3 regions of the Legionella stuttgartensis genome follow, and region 1 is predicted to be linked to each of the others. Evidence: riboswitches for the same ligand, from Rfam matches in the RefSeq annotation. Region 1 holds a riboswitch; each other region holds the start of a gene.

Region 1 (5,038 bases):
ATCGAAGAGGTTACACCCGAGAAGATTATGGAGCCCGATAGGAGGCTCAAATGGTTGTATAGTGCCAAACGCTTGATAAAGGATGTAGCACCTACGCCTGAGGTGGATGTGACTATGCGAAAAAAAGAGTAACGAAATTTCCCTTAATATAATGTAATTCAGCTCTTATTCATCAGGGATGATGAATGGTTGTAATCCGTGTATAATAGCGGCAATTTATTTTCAGGTTGCTCTATGAATAAACAGGATTTTTACTTTGATTTACCCCCAGAGCTTATTGCGCAGTATCCATTGGCTAATCGCAGTGACTCACGTCTTTTAACCTATGATCGAAAGAAGGGTGAATATGGTCATTACCAGTTTCGTGAAATAGCTGATTTTTTAAATCCTGGCGATTTATTGGTTATGAATGATTCCAAGGTAATTCCAGCCAGACTCTATGGCCATAAAACTACTGGGGGAAAAGTAGAATTATTGGTAGAACGTATTACTGGTGAGTCGACATTTCTTGCTCATATTAAGGCCAGTAAAGCATTAAAAGCTGGCTCAAAGATTAAGTTGGAACAAAATAAAGAAATTGAAGTGATTGATAGACACGATGATTTATTTCTTTGTCAAGCGGATATGGATGTCTTAAATTTATTGAATGGAATAGGACATATTCCATTACCCCCCTACATTACCCGTAATGATGAAACTCTGGATCAGAATCGTTATCAAACAGTTTATGCAAAATACGAAGGATCTGTTGCTGCTCCCACAGCGGGTTTGCATTTTGATGAGCTTGTATTATCCAGCATACGTTCAAGAGGAGTTTCTGTAGCCTATCTTACTTTGCATGTAGGAGCAGGGACATTTAGACCAGTTCGTTGTGATAATATCAAAGATCATAAAATGCATAGTGAGCGCTTTACAATTAGCCCTGAATTATGTGAGGCAGTGCATGCCACAAAAGCTGCAGGAAATCGAGTAATTGCCGTAGGTACAACCGCTTTGCGTAGTCTTGAAAGTGCTGTACAAAATGGAATACTAACTCCATGTAGCAAAGACACAGATATCTTTATTTACCCAGGATATGAGTTTAAGATTTGCGATGGATTAATGACTAATTTTCACTTGCCTGAGTCTACTTTATTAATGCTCGTTTCAGCGTTTATTGGCCATAAACAAGCAATGATGCTTTACCAAGAAGCAATTGAAAAAGGATACAGGTTTTTTAGTTATGGTGACACCAGTTTATTGCTATAAATCAGGAGATCAGGAATGTTGGCTGCAATACAAAATTTTATACCTGTTTTAACTTCTGAAGCAGGTTTGTGTCTTACAACGGCAAATTGGCAAGAGGCAAAGGTTACTGCAGCATCCTATTCATTAGAAAGTTTGTTGTATAAGCCTGGTCGGGATGTACTTCAAAAAATATCTGATTTAGCGAATTATTTGGCATGTCCTGGGATGATGGTAATTAATGCCTCATCACTCATTGCTAATAAAGAAAAAGTTTATGTTCTTAAGTCTCCGTACGATGGTTCTCGAGTCAAATTGACCTCGTGGGAACTCATCGAACTGATTCAGCATCTTAAACCTAATGTAGTACTCTTACCCAAAAATATCATGCGCGATTTCCCGCAAATTTGGGATAATTGGGATGAGAAAATTGTCCCTTTTATTCATAGTGATGATTTCGAAAAGCACGCAGTTATTAAACCACATGGGGTTTATTTTAAGATTTTAAATGAGCCTAATTGGGTTCAATTAGAACAATGGTCCCATATCCCTCGTTATGTAGTGGGGTATTTTGATGCTGAGTTAATCCAACGTTTGCGTCATCTGGAAATAGGATTTATTGAAACGGATGAGCCAGCCCAAGCCGCAATGCAAGGAAGAGTGTATAGTAATACAGGCACTGTGGATCTAATGGATGCAAAAACAGCGATGCAATTTGAACTGATCGATGCGAATTGTGTTTGCCCTACGTGTTCGCAACAATTTACTCGCGCTTATTTGCATCATTTATTGAACCATACTCCTTTGCTATGTCAGCGATTTTTGATTCAGCATAATGTGTTTTATGTGCAGAATTATGGGGTGAGTTGAGGATTTTTTTACCCTCATCCTAGCCCCCTCCCATAAATGGGAGAGGGGCATGCGGTATTCTTTCCATGCATGGAGGGAGCAATTTTCCTCCCTTCTCCCCCTGGGGGAGAAGGGACTCGTCAGAGCGGATGAGAGGCCTCTTATAATATTTGACAGTTTTTCCCATACCAGCTAGCATTACGGGCAATTTGATGGCGCGGGGTGTCGTGATAAACGTCTGAGAAATACCCGTTGAACTTGATCTGGTTCATACCAGCGTAAGAACGCCTTAAATCTGTATTCGTTTTTTGAGCAGTTAATCTCTTAGAGTACTCTGTACCGTATGGTGGGGTAGTCTTTATAAGTTATTCACGGTTCGCAGAATGCAGATTCATTTCTTCTATTAAGTCTTAACGCGATATCTTTAGCCATCCTATTTTATTAATTAATACAAGGAGCTATGGCATGAGCGCGTTATCTACGAGAACTACCCTATTACTTAATTGGTATGCGAACCCTTATCATACCCCCATTTTTGTGGCCCATGCATTAGGCTATTATCAACAAGAAGGTATAAAACTCGCGATTTTAGAGCCCAGCGATCCAAGCGATGTGACTGAAATTGTAGGTATGGGCCATGTTGATTTTGGGGTCAAGGCCATGATTCATACCTTAGCGGCTCGCGCAAAAGGTTATCCTGTTACCTCAATTGGTACCTTATTGGATGAGCCTCCTACAGGTCTGATTGCGCTTAAATCCAGTGGCATCAATTCCTTTCAGGATATTGTTGGCAAACGAGTTGGTTACATTGGGGAGTTTGGTAAAATCATTATCGATAATTTGGCAACGTTAGCGGGAATTGAGCCTTCCAGTTATGAAACAGTTCGCATTGGCATGAATGTTACTGATGCGATTTGTCGTGACATTGTTGATACAGGCATTGGTTTTATTAATTTTCAAAAAGTTGAATTAGAGCATTTACGAGGCGAAACGGTATTTCTGCGTATCGATCAGCTTGCTGGCTTAGGTTGCTGCTGCTTTTGTTCCATTCAATTTATTGTGCCAGAACGCATGTTAAAACAACCTGAAATTCTTAAAGGATTTCTCAATGCTACTCAACGTGGAGCTGCCTTTACCACCGAAAATCCAGATGAAGCCTATGAACTTTTATGTAGGGCAAAACCTCAATTAAGAACCCCTATGTATCATACAATTTTCATCCGTAGTTTACCTTTTTTCTCGCGGACACTTTTAAATGTGGAACGTGATTGGAGTAAAGTAGGGCGTTTCGGCAAGCATTTGGGAATTATCGATGAGTCCTTTGCAGTAAATGCTTGTTATACAAATGAGTTTCTTCCTAAGATGCCTCATTCTGAGCTGGAACCTATTGCGTGTTGTGTTAGTGAGTGAAATTAAGAGCATTGCCTGAATGCAACTGCACTCAGGCTTCCGTCTATTGAGAAAAGTGATTCTAATTAAATGAAAAATGTTGCTGTTGTTGGTGCTGGAATTATGGGGTGTTTATTGGCTTTACGTTTACAAAATGATGGTTGGCAAGTGACATTATTTGAGGCGGAAAGTTTTTTTAATAATTGCAGTAATGCAGCAGCAGGGCTTTTGGCACCCATGTCTGAACTGGATAAAGCGGACCAAGTGATTTTTAATTTGGGAATGGAATCGGTTGACCGCTTATGGGAGTCCATTCTAAATCAATTAGCTGACCCCGTGTATTTTCGCCAAAAAGGATGCCTTGTGGTGCACCATCCTCAAGATAAAGCAGAATGGCAACAATTTAGTGGCAGAATTGTAAATAAATTAAGTGATTCTTGTTATCAGTTACTCACTCAAAATGAACTAAGCCAACTGGAGCCTGAACTGCATCAGTTGAAAATGGCTTATTATTTTCCTAAAGAAGCACAACTTGATAATCAGACCTTGTTGCTGGCACTTAAAAAACATATGTGTCAGTGCGGTGTAATCTGGCGAGATCATACTTTTGTTTCTGGTGTGAGTCCAGGCAAGATAGAAATGGGAGGGAGGTCATATCCATTTGATTTTGTTTTTGATTGCAGGGGGCTTGGGGCGAAAAGTACTTTTCCAAATTTACGTGGGCTTCGTGGAGAACTGCTTTGGCTATATGCACCTGATGTTCAATTAAAAAGACCAATCCGTCTCTTGCATCCACGGTATAATATTTATATTGCACCACGTCCTAATTCTTATTACCTTATCGGTGCCAGCGAATTAGAGACAGAAGATTCCAGTCCCATTTCAGTGCGTACAACACTTGAGTTATTAACTGCGGCATACTATGTGCATCGAGGTTTTGCTGAAGCCCGGGTAATTAAGACTGTGACCCATTGTCGCCCGACTTTAGTGCATCATCAGCCCCGCATAAGATATGCCCCGCAATTTATTGCTGTGAATGGACTTTATCGGCATGGATATTTAATCGCTCCGGCATTAGTAGAGGAAATTCTACGTGGATTAAAGAGCAATCAAAAAGACATTTGTTATCCTGAGCTTTGGGAGGCTTATTCATGATCGTTTATATAAATGATAAACCACTCACTCTTGATTCATCCTGTATCTTACAGGAAATGCTTGAGCAGAGAGTAGGTATTGCCGCACATGTAGCAGTCGCAATAAATAATCAGTTTGTTCCTAAGTATATGTTTTCAAAAACTATATTGTGTGAAGGAGATCGTATTGATTTAATTGTTCCGATGCAAGGAGGATAGGCTATGTGGTATTTAGCAGATAAACCCATAACAAGTCGGTTGCTTTTGGGTACAGCGGGCTATCCATCACTTGAGGTGATGACTGATGCTGTCCGAGCCTCTAAAACCAACGTGATTACGGTGTCTTTAAAACGGCAAATGCCTTGTGATATGGGGGGCGATTTATTTTGGCGAACCATACAGTCTTTGGATTGCAATATACTACCTAATACTGCGGGCTGCCG
Region 2 (5,038 bases), on a different contig from region 1:
TGTATGGTTCGCCAAAATAAATCGCCCCCCATATCACAAGGCATTTGCCGTTTTAAAGACACCGTAATCACGTTGGTTTTAGAGGCTCGGACAGCATCAGTCATCACCTCAAGTGATGGATAGCCCGCTGTACCCAAAAGCAACCGACTTGTTATGGGTTTATCTGCTAAATACCACATAGCCTATCCTCCTTGCATCGGAACAATTAAATCAATACGATCTCCTTCACACAATATAGTTTTTGAAAACATATACTTAGGAACAAACTGATTATTTATTGCGACTGCTACATGTGCGGCAATACCTACTCTCTGCTCAAGCATTTCCTGTAAGATACAGGATGAATCAAGAGTGAGTGGTTTATCATTTATATAAACGATCATGAATAAGCCTCCCAAAGCTCAGGATAACAAATGTCTTTTTGATTGCTCTTTAATCCACGTAGAATTTCCTCTACTAATGCCGGAGCGATTAAATATCCATGCCGATAAAGTCCATTCACAGCAATAAATTGCGGGGCATATCTTATGCGGGGCTGATGATGCACTAAAGTCGGGCGACAATGGGTCACAGTCTTAATTACCCGGGCTTCAGCAAAACCTCGATGCACATAGTATGCCGCAGTTAATAACTCAAGTGTTGTACGCACTGAAATGGGACTGGAATCTTCTGTCTCTAATTCGCTGGCACCGATAAGGTAATAAGAATTAGGACGTGGTGCAATATAAATATTATACCGTGGATGCAAGAGACGGATTGGTCTTTTTAATTGAACATCAGGTGCATATAGCCAAAGCAGTTCTCCACGAAGCCCACGTAAATTTGGAAAAGTACTTTTCGCCCCAAGCCCCCTGCAATCAAAAACAAAATCAAATGGATATGACCTCCCTCCCATTTCTATCTTGCCTGGACTCACACCAGAAACAAAAGTATGATCTCGCCAGATTACACCGCACTGACACATATGTTTTTTAAGTGCCAGCAACAAGGTCTGATTATCAAGTTGTGCTTCTTTAGGAAAATAATAAGCCATTTTCAACTGATGCAGTTCAGGCTCCAGTTGGCTTAGTTCATTTTGAGTGAGTAACTGATAACAAGAATCACTTAATTTATTTACAATTCTGCCACTAAATTGTTGCCATTCTGCTTTATCTTGAGGATGGTGCACCACAAGGCATCCTTTTTGGCGAAAATACACGGGGTCAGCTAATTGATTTAGAATGGACTCCCATAAGCGGTCAACCGATTCCATTCCCAAATTAAAAATCACTTGGTCCGCTTTATCCAGTTCAGACATGGGTGCCAAAAGCCCTGCTGCTGCATTACTGCAATTATTAAAAAAACTTTCCGCCTCAAATAATGTCACTTGCCAACCATCATTTTGTAAACGTAAAGCCAATAAACACCCCATAATTCCAGCACCAACAACAGCAACATTTTTCATTTAATTAGAATCACTTTTCTCAATAGACGGAAGCCTGAGTGCAGTTGCATTCAGGCAATGCTCTTAATTTCACTCACTAACACAACACGCAATAGGTTCCAGCTCAGAATGAGGCATCTTAGGAAGAAACTCATTTGTATAACAAGCATTTACTGCAAAGGACTCATCGATAATTCCCAAATGCTTGCCGAAACGCCCTACTTTACTCCAATCACGTTCCACATTTAAAAGTGTCCGCGAGAAAAAAGGTAAACTACGGATGAAAATTGTATGATACATAGGGGTTCTTAATTGAGGTTTTGCCCTACATAAAAGTTCATAGGCTTCATCTGGATTTTCGGTGGTAAAGGCAGCTCCACGTTGAGTAGCATTGAGAAATCCTTTAAGAATTTCAGGTTGTTTTAACATGCGTTCTGGCACAATAAATTGAATGGAACAAAAGCAGCAGCAACCTAAGCCAGCAAGCTGATCGATACGCAGAAATACCGTTTCGCCTCGTAAATGCTCTAATTCAACTTTTTGAAAATTAATAAAACCAATGCCTGTATCAACAATGTCACGACAAATCGCATCAGTAACATTCATGCCAATGCGAACTGTTTCATAACTGGAAGGCTCAATTCCCGCTAACGTTGCCAAATTATCGATAATGATTTTACCAAACTCCCCAATGTAACCAACTCGTTTGCCAACAATATCCTGAAAGGAATTGATGCCACTGGATTTAAGCGCAATCAGACCTGTAGGAGGCTCATCCAATAAGGTACCAATTGAGGTAACAGGATAACCTTTTGCGCGAGCCGCTAAGGTATGAATCATGGCCTTGACCCCAAAATCAACATGGCCCATACCTACAATTTCAGTCACATCGCTTGGATCGCTGGGCTCTAAAATCGCGAGTTTTATACCTTCTTGTTGATAATAGCCTAATGCATGGGCCACAAAAATGGGGGTATGATAAGGGTTCGCATACCAATTAAGTAATAGGGTAGTTCTCGTAGATAACGCGCTCATGCCATAGCTCCTTGTATTAATTAATAAAATAGGATGGCTAAAGATATCGCGTTAAGACTTAATAGAAGAAATGAATCTGCATTCTGCGAACCGTGAATAACTTATAAAGACTACCCCACCATACGGTACAGAGTACTCTAAGAGATTAACTGCTCAAAAAACGAATACAGATTTAAGGCGTTCTTACGCTGGTATGAACCAGATCAAGTTCAACGGGTATTTCTCAGACGTTTATCACGACACCCCGCGCCATCAAATTGCCCGTAATGCTAGCTGGTATGGGAAAAACTGTCAAATATTATAAGAGGCCTCTCATCCGCTCTGACGAGTCCCTTCTCCCCCAGGGGGAGAAGGGAGGAAAATTGCTCCCTCCATGCATGGAAAGAATACCGCATGCCCCTCTCCCATTTATGGGAGGGGGCTAGGATGAGGGTAAAAAAATCCTCAACTCACCCCATAATTCTGCACATAAAACACATTATGCTGAATCAAAAATCGCTGACATAGCAAAGGAGTATGGTTCAATAAATGATGCAAATAAGCGCGAGTAAATTGTTGCGAACACGTAGGGCAAACACAATTCGCATCGATCAGTTCAAATTGCATCGCTGTTTTTGCATCCATTAGATCCACAGTGCCTGTATTACTATACACTCTTCCTTGCATTGCGGCTTGGGCTGGCTCATCCGTTTCAATAAATCCTATTTCCAGATGACGCAAACGTTGGATTAACTCAGCATCAAAATACCCCACTACATAACGAGGGATATGGGACCATTGTTCTAATTGAACCCAATTAGGCTCATTTAAAATCTTAAAATAAACCCCATGTGGTTTAATAACTGCGTGCTTTTCGAAATCATCACTATGAATAAAAGGGACAATTTTCTCATCCCAATTATCCCAAATTTGCGGGAAATCGCGCATGATATTTTTGGGTAAGAGTACTACATTAGGTTTAAGATGCTGAATCAGTTCGATGAGTTCCCACGAGGTCAATTTGACTCGAGAACCATCGTACGGAGACTTAAGAACATAAACTTTTTCTTTATTAGCAATGAGTGATGAGGCATTAATTACCATCATCCCAGGACATGCCAAATAATTCGCTAAATCAGATATTTTTTGAAGTACATCCCGACCAGGCTTATACAACAAACTTTCTAATGAATAGGATGCTGCAGTAACCTTTGCCTCTTGCCAATTTGCCGTTGTAAGACACAAACCTGCTTCAGAAGTTAAAACAGGTATAAAATTTTGTATTGCAGCCAACATTCCTGATCTCCTGATTTATAGCAATAAACTGGTGTCACCATAACTAAAAAACCTGTATCCTTTTTCAATTGCTTCTTGGTAAAGCATCATTGCTTGTTTATGGCCAATAAACGCTGAAACGAGCATTAATAAAGTAGACTCAGGCAAGTGAAAATTAGTCATTAATCCATCGCAAATCTTAAACTCATATCCTGGGTAAATAAAGATATCTGTGTCTTTGCTACATGGAGTTAGTATTCCATTTTGTACAGCACTTTCAAGACTACGCAAAGCGGTTGTACCTACGGCAATTACTCGATTTCCTGCAGCTTTTGTGGCATGCACTGCCTCACATAATTCAGGGCTAATTGTAAAGCGCTCACTATGCATTTTATGATCTTTGATATTATCACAACGAACTGGTCTAAATGTCCCTGCTCCTACATGCAAAGTAAGATAGGCTACAGAAACTCCTCTTGAACGTATGCTGGATAATACAAGCTCATCAAAATGCAAACCCGCTGTGGGAGCAGCAACAGATCCTTCGTATTTTGCATAAACTGTTTGATAACGATTCTGATCCAGAGTTTCATCATTACGGGTAATGTAGGGGGGTAATGGAATATGTCCTATTCCATTCAATAAATTTAAGACATCCATATCCGCTTGACAAAGAAATAAATCATCGTGTCTATCAATCACTTCAATTTCTTTATTTTGTTCCAACTTAATCTTTGAGCCAGCTTTTAATGCTTTACTGGCCTTAATATGAGCAAGAAATGTCGACTCACCAGTAATACGTTCTACCAATAATTCTACTTTTCCCCCAGTAGTTTTATGGCCATAGAGTCTGGCTGGAATTACCTTGGAATCATTCATAACCAATAAATCGCCAGGATTTAAAAAATCAGCTATTTCACGAAACTGGTAATGACCATATTCACCCTTCTTTCGATCATAGGTTAAAAGACGTGAGTCACTGCGATTAGCCAATGGATACTGCGCAATAAGCTCTGGGGGTAAATCAAAGTAAAAATCCTGTTTATTCATAGAGCAACCTGAAAATAAATTGCCGCTATTATACACGGATTACAACCATTCATCATCCCTGATGAATAAGAGCTGAATTACATTATATTAAGGGAAATTTCGTTACTCTTTTTTTCGCATAGTCACATCCACCTCAGGCGTAGGTGCTACATCCTTTATCAAGCGTTTGGCACTATACAACCATTTGAGCCTCCTATCGGGCTCCATAATCTTCTCGGGTGTAACCTCTTCGATTAATTTATTAAGCTCTCCTTTAACTTCAGAAGATATTGAGGA
Region 3 (5,038 bases), on a different contig from region 1:
TCGCTCTCTTTGGGTCATTTTTTTTCTGGCTTCGACTAACGCCGTGCCTTCTTCAGTATATACAAAAAGGTTGGTTTGTTTATCTAATGTGACTATTTTATCAATAAGTGAAAGTAAGCATGAGCTTCGATGCCACATATTTTCTTCTTGGGCGCTCCCACCTTCTAATACAGCACCTCCGGGATAGCGAGAGTTCGCCATATTTAATACGCTATAAATTACTGCCTGGTGTTTAGTTGCATTTAATGTGGCCGTACCCCAATCCTGATATTCGACTTGCACTCTTGGTTCAAATGAAGCGTTGATTTCTGCTTTTAATTTTTTCCAACGCTCGAAATTTCTCATTGCCGATTTTTGTAAATCTAAATATTCACTGGCAGTGGTTACCTTAATTAATGTTTTCTCGACACTATCATGACGCCAAAGAGTGCCAGATAAACTTCCAGATAGAAGGCTAGGTCTGTGTGAGGCGTGAACATCATGTATGGTAGAATATACCTCATTTGCAGGGACACGACTTTTAAAAAATCTTAACCTAGCTAACATAATTAAATCCTTAACTTATTGGGCATATATTGCTATTTACCTTTAGATTTTATGGGATTACAAGCATTACAAATTAATAAAAAAATACTCATATCGTTCATATATTTATCATAGTGTATCTAGGTTGGAATTCAAGAATGTCTTTTAAGGATTCATTATTCTTTATTGAAAGATAAGAATATTTGTTTTTTTTGAGGAACAGTTCTTTAATTAGAAAAAGCATGAAAGAGATGCCGTAAATATTTTATCTATAACTTAACTCATTAAATGAGGTATATTAAAAGTTCATAAACAAGGAGTGTTTATTATGATAAGAAATACCATAAAAAATTTGAGTGGCCTTGTCATCCTTTCATTTTCAATTCAAGCCATTGCCCATGATACGATTCGCGTGCATGTCAAAACGAATGAAAAAACAGCTGCTGCATTAGGATTTACTGTGGATGGTAAAAAAGCAGGGTCTCGAGGAAAATCTTATGAAGGAAAAGGACCTGTAAATAAAGAATATGTGTTTGGATTTAGAAAAAATTCCGCATTTGGACCCGATGTTTTATGCGGTTCCCAAGTTCTCACCAAAGACAGTATCGTCACTTTAATCACTAAAGGTGAGCGTTGCTCTATTGTAGTAAATTAAAATTTTACATGATGTGTGGCGATTGGACAATATTGATATGGAGTCTATCGGGCAGATAGCGCTGCATCATCAATCATTTGTTCATAAATTAAAACTAAAACAGAACCATGATGAACCTCCAAAACGATTTCAGGTGCTTGAGTTCGATTAAAGCATGAGGTTTGCCCTGGAAAGGAAAGAGGAGTGTCATTGAGCTCCCAATGCAGACCTAATGAAGAGAGGGTTGCTTCTGGTATTCCCATTAATGAAATTTTTGTATGTACTGGCAATGACAGATTTATTTTGGATTGTTTGTTAAGCACAAAACCCCTTATAGGTGGAGCATATAAAAGACAGTTGGTTTCCATAAAGATATTCATGTTATTGAGTATATGATCCAAATGGCCCCCATTTATCCCAACCACAATTGCTGGTAATAAATTATGGTCTTTTAAATAGCCCAAAGCTTTTTGGTAATCACTACTGTTTTGATCCGGTATATGAAGAAAAGGGTGGTTTTTCAGGAGCGCTGGTCGGACAGAATCTAAGTCCCCAGTGATTAACTGTGGATTAATTCCAAGTTCAAATAAACTGTTTGCGGCACCATCAGCTGCGATAATGGGCAAATTCATCGCAGCGAAAAAAGATGAGTCAGGTAAATTTCCATTGAGGCATAAAATAGATTGATAGCCTGTTAAATTAATTACATCGTGTATCATAATGTCTTTTTAATAAGATAAGCAGCAAACTGACAATTAAACCCACCACATTGGAGCTGATTACAAAAAAGGAATCGGTACTACTTCCATAAATAATCCAAGCCACAGAACAAATAAGGTAATTAATTAGCATGATCATGGAAAGATCCTGAGTGGATCGAGTTTTTAATGATTTGACAATTTGTGGCAATAAACCAATAAAAGAAGTAATAAAAGCGATCATACCTGAGAGCATAACAATAGACACATTTTCCTCCGCTCAGCCGAATGAGATCAGGTTCAAAGGGTTGGTTTCATCCTCTCAGCCATAACTGGCACCCCCAATGTACAAAAATTATTCTAGCATGAAAGAGCCTAATACCAAAGGTATATTTGGGAATGCTGTGTTGTTTTATGTTCAGCTCTTAGTGTGAAAAATACATATTCTTGTTGGGAAGCGGGTGCGTCTGTAGATATTCCTGATATAAGCACAGCCGCCCAAGATTGTGCTCCAGATAATGGCACCTTATTATTTATCAAGGATTGCCATGCTCATCTGAATACCCATTCTAATAATGTAGGTAATGGTGTTTAAGTAAGCTATCTTCTTGAGTGAATTGGAAGTACGTAAATCAATTTTAAGTACTTCCAATATAAAATTTTATATCACATTTGCACTCTCCTTTTTGCCCGATTTCTGCCCAGGATATTTGGAATAGCATCTGGTTTCGTATTATTGCGAACAATTTGTTTTCCTATTGATTAAAAAGCAATATTTTTTTATCTGTTCAAATGAATTTTTTCTTAGCATAATGGGAACGCGATGTCAGTTTGGTAAAAATTTTTCCTCCGAATTGACTTTTGAGTAGGTTATTAATCCTTAAAGACACGTTCCTTGAGGATGTTTTTTTCAGATAAGGAATAAAAAATGAAAAGAATTGCTTTATTAATCATGGGATTGGCTCTAACTGGTGTGGCAATTGCAGAAAGCGCCCCCAAAGAGGAGGTACGGCATATTGTGACACTCAATGGTCTCACCCAAGGAGATGGCCGGTATATTCGCACTGATATTACTGAGAATGGTCAATATAAGTATGGCTATTATTTTTGTGGAACCCGTCATAGCGTAGTATATGGTGATATGGTGTTTGCAGATGAAGTGGGAGAGTCTTATCGTGTTGAACGAACGATTAAATTTTCGATTTGTCAGGATGAAACGTTAAGCGAGTGTCAAGAATTTGCAACCGATCAGTTTACTATTTTCAAGAATAAAGATGGATATTTAGAAACGGATAGTCGTCCAGTTTTGCCTATTAGTGTGGCCTCATTAAAAGATTCGTTTAAAGCATGTCAACCTAACCCAGAAGAAGACAATCGGATGAAGAAAGTAATCCACGCAGGGAGCAATTACCTGATTCGTAAAGGTTAATCAAGATTTTCCCTCTCCCAATTTTGGGGAGAGGGTAGGCTCTGGGCACCTTCTTCCCTCAATGAGAGAAGGAAATACTCACTTAATAGTCGTCCGGAATCGCTTACTCAATAAAATCGTGATGAAAATTCCAACTTTTTCCTTAAACCTAGAGCAAAAATAAATAGATTTTACTATAATGGCCCGCTGCTTTTTTTAAAATGAATATTATGTCCCAACCACGAACTTCGATTTTGCTTATTGGCTTATTATCAGCCTTTTCGTTACTTACCTTTGATCTTTATCAACCATCGTTGCCTTATATCACCAATTTTTTTGGTACCACGCATAGCTTAAGTCAATTAACCTTAAGTATTTATCTGTTTGTTTTTGGGGTGACCCAACTCGTTTGGGGACCATTGATCGATCATTTTGGACGACGTCGTTTGTTACCTGGAAGTTTAGTTCTTGCTGTTCTTGCCAGTTTAATCTGCGCTTTTGCGCCGAATATCTATGTACTCATTTTGGGGCGTGCGTTACAGGGATTTGCTTTATGCTGTGCAAATTTAATTGCTTTTTCAATCTCTCGAGACTTTGATGATACAGTTGAGCGTGCCAAGGTTCTGTCCTATGTTTCGATGATTGTTTCACTATCGCCCATCCTTGCTCCGGTACTGGGTTCGCTGATTTTTACCTATTATAGCTGGCAGGCTAATTTTATATTGATGGCTGTGATTGGGATAACACTCTTGCTGCAATCCCGTAAAGGATTATTTGAATCACCATTTTGGACCCAGCCTCAAGAACCTTTTATTGTTAAAAAAGTAATTAAAGCCTATCAAGAGATTATTCCATCTCCGACTCTCTGGAGTGGTTCTTTTATTATGATGTTTAGTTTTGCAGCGGTAATGCTTTCAGTGATTAATTCGTCCTATATTATTATTGAGCAATTTGGTTTTTCACCTTTGGCGTACGGGATTATTTTTATTATTAATGGATTAAATATTATTGTTGGCAACTACTTAGGTATTTGGCTTCGTAAATATTTCAGCATGGCATCGACCATTTATCTTGGAAGTTGGTTTATTATTACTGGTGGTTTTGCGATGTTAGTGTGCGCAGCCTTTTATGAATTCAATCTGTATGCTCTATCTTTTGCATTAATTTGTAATTTAGGGATTAGCTTAACTGCTCCAGCTACTATGTCGATCATGCTGGCTGATTATAAAGAGAATACTGGTCTGGCACTGGCCATAATTCATACCGTTCGCATGTTTGGTTCCTCTGTTTTAACAATCATCAGCGCCTATTTGCTGATGCAAACTCTAAATGCCTTACCTTTAGGATTAATTGCTTGTGGACTTGGAGCCCTTTATAGTTCTTGGCATTTCAATCGCTTAACAGCCGTGTCTGATAACTCTGGATTGGGTGAGGCAGAAGCTGCTTAGTACATGAGCTATTTACCCAAAGTCAATAAATCACGGTAAATAGCTACCAAAACTCGTCATCAGGGATGAATGATGCTCTTCTATGTGTAATTCTTAGAATTTCAGGATGTGCATGTGATATCATTTTGTTTTCACACGTAATTATTGTACACAATGAAAATAAAACTGTTTTTTTATGGATTATTAGTAAGTCTTCACGCTTTTGCCGCTCCTCGTTTTGTAACTGCTGAACCAGCTCCAGCGAGTCAGTATGAGATCAATGGACCCGCATTATGTGCAACTGCTAAAGAAACTCTGGCTTATTTAAATAAAGGGAACCATTATG

Evidence for each region. A riboswitch is a leader RNA that binds a small molecule or an ion and turns the genes downstream of it on or off. The one in region 1 is predicted to bind thiamine pyrophosphate.
Region 2: another riboswitch for thiamine pyrophosphate. It lies ahead of ACWTEW_RS05060 (ABC transporter substrate-binding protein); the one in region 1 lies ahead of ACWTEW_RS22135 (ABC transporter substrate-binding protein).
Region 3: another riboswitch for thiamine pyrophosphate. It lies ahead of ACWTEW_RS32710 (SemiSWEET family sugar transporter); the one in region 1 lies ahead of ACWTEW_RS22135 (ABC transporter substrate-binding protein).

Annotation. Positions count from the first base shown of each region.
Region 1 is NZ_CDRUHA020000060.1:637,538-642,575, forward strand. Features, by position in the region: gene ACWTEW_RS22120 (hypothetical protein) at 1-132, shown strand, start outside; gene queA (tRNA preQ1(34) S-adenosylmethionine ribosyltransferase-isomerase QueA) at 235-1,248, shown strand; gene ACWTEW_RS22130 (queuine tRNA-ribosyltransferase) at 1,264-2,094, shown strand; TPP riboswitch at 2,282-2,375, shown strand; gene ACWTEW_RS22135 (ABC transporter substrate-binding protein) at 2,539-3,483, shown strand; gene ACWTEW_RS22140 (FAD-dependent oxidoreductase) at 3,553-4,617, shown strand; gene thiS (sulfur carrier protein ThiS) at 4,614-4,814, shown strand; gene ACWTEW_RS22150 (thiazole synthase) at 4,818-5,038, shown strand, end outside.
Region 2 is NZ_CDRUHA020000011.1:637,496-642,533, reverse strand. Features, by position in the region: gene ACWTEW_RS05075 (thiazole synthase) at 1-179, opposite strand, end outside; gene thiS (sulfur carrier protein ThiS) at 183-383, opposite strand; gene ACWTEW_RS05065 (FAD-dependent oxidoreductase) at 380-1,444, opposite strand; gene ACWTEW_RS05060 (ABC transporter substrate-binding protein) at 1,514-2,458, opposite strand; TPP riboswitch at 2,622-2,715, opposite strand; gene ACWTEW_RS05055 (queuine tRNA-ribosyltransferase) at 2,903-3,733, opposite strand; gene queA (tRNA preQ1(34) S-adenosylmethionine ribosyltransferase-isomerase QueA) at 3,749-4,762, opposite strand; gene ACWTEW_RS05045 (hypothetical protein) at 4,865-5,038, opposite strand, start outside.
Region 3 is NZ_CDRUHA020000104.1:80,589-85,626, reverse strand. Features, by position in the region: gene ACWTEW_RS32725 (poly(ADP-ribose) glycohydrolase domain-containing protein) at 1-546, opposite strand, end outside; gene ACWTEW_RS32720 (hypothetical protein) at 854-1,180, shown strand; gene ACWTEW_RS32715 (thiamine diphosphokinase) at 1,225-1,878, opposite strand; gene ACWTEW_RS32710 (SemiSWEET family sugar transporter) at 1,859-2,125, opposite strand; TPP riboswitch at 2,112-2,210, opposite strand; gene ACWTEW_RS32705 (hypothetical protein) at 2,288-2,452, shown strand; gene ACWTEW_RS32700 (hypothetical protein) at 2,786-3,286, shown strand; gene ACWTEW_RS32695 (multidrug effflux MFS transporter) at 3,496-4,713, shown strand; gene ACWTEW_RS32690 (hypothetical protein) at 4,867-5,038, shown strand, end outside.